2 regions of the Virgibacillus salinus genome follow, and region 2 is predicted to be linked to the other one. Evidence: predicted binding sites of a transcription regulator. Region 2 holds the regulator's gene; the other holds the start of a gene.
The links. Region 2 encodes LexA, which represses DNA repair genes until DNA is damaged. Its sites were predicted from a motif close to CGAACATATGTTCG; they were not measured.

Region 1 (2,416 bases), on a different contig from region 2:
TCCTCCAGGGTGTTTTCTCCGGTCCAGCAAAAGCGCCCCATGATTAATGGAATTAATTGATTATCCATCCTTTTAATAGACGCTTCCGCTTTTCTCTTTGTCTAGCATACCCCGTTCAGATAATTTCTAACCTAATCTCTTTCGGAAATTTCTTTGATTAATGCTTTTCGCTGCAAACGACGCTCAACGTATTTACCGATAAGCCAAAATGATACAATACATATCCCAACTACAATCGTTTTTACCGGTTCCTTTGCAAATTCAAAAATACTTGATCCCACATAAGCTATGGAAAATATCATGACAGATTTACCAAGCAATACTGCCAATATAAATTGTTGGGTGCTTATATTGGATAAACCGGATACAACATTAATCACTGCTGATGGTGAAAAGGGAAAACACATTAATAGAAACAACGGCCCAAAGCCCCGTCTTTCAACCCAGCCAGTCACCTTATGTACTTGTTTATTGTTACGAATTGCTTTAAAAAGTCGCTTATCACCAAGTCTTCGTATGATTAGAAAAACCAAAACAGCACCAACCGATGCCCCAGCCCATGACAGCAAAAAACCCTCCAGCAATCCATATGCCGCAGCATTTGCAAACACAAAAACAACCAATGGCAAAAATGGCAGAAATGCCTCTATGAAGGGTAATGCAATCCCTGGAATAGGACCTAAACTTTCATATTCATTTAATAATTGCATGATATATTCATCTAACTTGTCTTCTTGAAGTAATATCTTGAAATTAGCTATAAAATTTAACACATCCATTAATATGTCTCCCTTAATCACCTATAAACATCGTATACACCTAATGCAAGTTTATCTTCTTTTAGTTTAAATTAAACCTGACTATCTGCAAAGCCAGAAATAAAGATTTCAGCCTCTTTCTTTTCAGCTTCAAATTTTTTAGTGTATTTTTTGTTTATTTTATCATATAATGATTACAGAACAAACGTTCTACTAATGGAGGGTTATCATGCGCTATCTTAATGAAGAAGAATTACAGTTAGCTTCACGCTTTCTGTTCCTTTCGATGGCAATGGTTGTTATTCAACAGGATATTCAGCACATCCAGCAGGGAGCTTTTAAGATTAAAGAACCTTATGTTGAACTTTTGGAAAAAATGAATTCAGAAGCAACAAATGAGCGAAGAAAATTACGGAAAATGATGGAGGACGGTAGCATACGGGTAGTAACACTAAATAAAAATGATTCATTTTCTTCATTTTTATTTATTAGCAAAGGTCGGGAAGAAAAACGTAATTATTTTAACCCTGCTATCCGCAAAAAGGTGGAACTAATCGTCCAGGAACTTATGCAAAAGGCTCTGCCACCACATCAGCATTCTGTTTCTGCAAATACTTAATACGGTTATCCAATAAATAGCGAAATTGTGCAGTTCGATGTACCTGATTGAGCAGCGATCCAAGAGAAACTTCCAGAAGAATCGTTTTGCCATTCTTAAACACTACTTCAGTAAACCGACCAGGGCCTTTCATGACTTGATTAACATGAGAATGGGCAATCCACGAACACTTTGGGCTTGTTGGTGCAATTGTAGGAAAGAAATACATGCCACTGGTAGGATCAATCGAAATGGGAGCTTTGTGCGTAATACCACAAATATCGCGAGTGCCGTCTTGACGACCACGTAAACTTGATCCGAAGAACTTGCAAGCATAATCTATGACTTTACTTGGGGAATGTTCAACAAAATACTCTTCCTGCTCTTCTAAAACAGTCGTATTTATATTTCCGTTTTCGTCATGCTTCGCTATCACTGCCATGGTAAGAGGGGTTACTTCGTGCGATGGAAAGTAAACATCATTTAACATATTATCTTCATCCTTTCATAATTAAATGAAAAGAAAGAGGCTTATCTATAATTTACCAAATTTCTAGTGAAAAAGGTATTAATAATTTAATTTTTCAACAAATTATCAGCAATGTTCACAATTTAGACAAAATTAATCTGTTGAATCTGACAAGTTGTCGTTATTGCTACTATTTTCATCAGTTAATTGTTCCTCTTCCCTTCTTTGATCTAGCTGTGCATGAAAATCCGGATTTAATATTGTAAATGTAGCTAATTCCGGGGTATCATTATTTTTTTTCATCGCTAACAAATCCTTTTACTTTTTAGTATTCCAGGATTTGAGGTCAATTATACTAGCGAAAGCAGAAGCTCCTAGACATAGAAAAAGATGTTCTGGCAACCAGAACATCTCTTTTCTATAAATAAATTCTACTGTTCTACTTTATTACGCAAATTCTTTCGTAAAATTTTTCCTGTCGTATTCTTCGGCAATTCATCCATAAATTCAATCTTGGATGGTACTTTATATTTGGCTAAATGCATTTTACAGAACTCCATTAAAATATCTTCATTTAACGAAGGATCTTTT
Region 2 (2,416 bases):
CAAACATTTAAACTTGCAGTTAAAACAATTGCAAGGAAACATAATCTGCACGCAACATTTATGCCTAAACCATTGTTTGGAGTAAATGGTTCTGGTATGCATGTTAATATGTCATTATTTAAAGATGGCGAAAATAGCTTCTTTGATACAAAAGGAGATATGCAGCTTAGTGATGTCGCTTATCAATTTACAGCCGGTGTCATTAAACATGCAACAAACTTTACAGCAGTTACAAATCCAACAGTTAATTCATTTAAGAGACTTGTACCGGGATATGAAGCTCCTTGTTACGTCGCGTGGTCTGGGACAAATCGAAGCCCGCTTATTCGAATTCCGTATTCAAGAGGTTTGAGTACAAGAATTGAAGTTAGAAGTGTTGATCCTGCAGCTAATCCATATATGGCCATGGCCGTATTACTTGCTTCTGGATTGGAAGGAGTTAGTAAGAAATTAACACCACCTACTTCTGTAGACCGTAATATTTATATGATGGATAAAGAAGAAAGAGAGAAAAATGGTATAAAAGATTTGCCAGCAACACTTATGGATGCGTTACAAGAACTTCAAAAAGACAAAGTTGTTACAGATGCATTAGGCGAACACTTATACGAACACTTTATTGAAGCGAAAGAAATTGAATGGGATATGTTCCGTACGACTGTACACCCTTGGGAAAGAGAACAATATCTATCAACATATTAAAGAAAAAAAGGCTTTCGTCATTTTATTGACGGAAGCCTTTTTATTTGTTAAGCGTACTATAGAATTTAAGTGCTGTGGGATAACTGAACTTCAGAATCAGCCACGTCCAGCTCCGACGTACAGGACGTACTAGTGCCGGTGACGCCACAGGACGTGGCGTTTTCACCGGCCAGCGCCTAGCGCCTAGTGAACTTCCCTCCCCGTGTCTACTACGATAAGTCAACATCGAATCGCTTACGCTCTTCGTGTATCCTTTATCTCACACGGGTCAGTCCAGTCCATACGGAGCTAAACAGGCGCTTGCGCCTTTGTTCTATTGAATATTACGGTATAAGCCGATTACCTTACCTAGTATTGTTACATTTTGATAGATGAGAGGATCCATTGTGGCATTTTCTGGCTGCAAGCGAATTTGATTTTTTTCTTTAAAGAATCTCTTTACAGTTGCCTCGTCTTCATCAGTCATTGCAACAACAATTTCTCCGTTTTGCGCAGTATTTTGCTGTTTCACAATAACCATATCCCCGTCTAAAATACCAGCTTCTATCATACTTTCACCGTCGATGATGAGAACGAATAAGTTATCATCAGGTCCGGCGCTGGAACTAGGTAATGGAACGAATTCTTCGATGTTTTCTACCGCAGTAATTGGTATCCCAGCAGTAACTTTACCAATAACTGGTGCATATCTTGCTTCTTCCCTAGGAATATGACTTTCTTCAGATAGGTCTAAAACCTCTATAGCTCTTGGTTTAGTAGGGTCTCTTCTAATGAAGCCTTTACTTTCAAGCCTCGCCAAATGCCCATGCACAGTTGAACTTGAAGCAAGTCCGACTGCTTCTGCAATCTCTCTAACCGATGGTGGATAACCTTTGCCATCTACCTCTTCTTTAATATACTCAAGTATTGTTTCCTGTCTTTTAGAAAGTTTATTCATCTATCAAACACCTCACGCATAGGATTTATTAATGATAGTTTACCACCTATTTTTGGAAAAAGCAAACATTCGTTCGAGAAAACTATTGACAAGACCATATGTTCGTATATAATGGTTAATAGAGGTTAATACGAACAAAGGTTCTTATATTGAAAAAGAAAGGACTGATTAATATGTTTGGAAAAGTAACAAAGACAGATGTATTTTATTTAGTTGCTTTTACTTTGGCATTAGGTTTCTTATATTTCTCCATGATAACAAGTGCATAGCGTAAGGAGCGAAAACTTTTGAAAGCAATAATATATTGTCGTGTAAGTACAGACAAAAAAGTACAAGAGACATCATTAAAGAGACAGAAAGAGGAATTAATGGCCCTTGCAAACAATCATATGCTTACCGTTGTGGATTGTATTGAAGAAAAAGAGAGCGGGTATGAGATAAATAGAGATGGTATTTTTCGAATGCTTGAATTTTTTTCTGAAAAGAAGGCAGAATGTTTGTTAATACAGGATGAAACAAGGTTAGGGCGGGGGAATACTAAAATAGCCTTGTTTCATCAGTTACAGAAATTAGATATTTCCATATATACAGGAATGCAAGGCGGAGAGATTGAGTTGTCTGAGTCAGATTCAATGGTCCTGCAAATAGTTGGTATTGTAGAAGAATATCAACGTAAAATCCATAATACAAAAATTAAACGGGGGATGAGAAAGGCAATAAATGAAGGATTTGATCCAAGTGAAAACTTATCAAACCGACACCATGCACCTGGTAGAG

Region 1: a site for LexA is predicted at 957-970, ahead of BLS02_RS13885 (YhjD family protein). Genes of this name have one in related genera too.

What each region holds. Positions count from the first base shown of each region.
Region 1 is NZ_FNKD01000003.1:373,956-376,371, reverse strand. Features, by position in the region: gene BLS02_RS13890 (TVP38/TMEM64 family protein) at 132-779, opposite strand; gene BLS02_RS13885 (YhjD family protein) at 988-1,377, shown strand; gene BLS02_RS13880 (competence protein ComK) at 1,325-1,846, opposite strand; gene BLS02_RS19010 (hypothetical protein) at 1,979-2,128, opposite strand; gene BLS02_RS13875 (fatty acid--CoA ligase family protein) at 2,257-2,416, opposite strand, start outside.
Region 2 is NZ_FNKD01000002.1:625,894-628,309, reverse strand. Features, by position in the region: gene glnA (type I glutamate--ammonia ligase) at 1-702, shown strand, start outside; gene lexA (transcriptional repressor LexA) at 1,016-1,639, opposite strand; gene BLS02_RS10015 (YneB family resolvase-like protein) at 1,927-2,416, shown strand, end outside.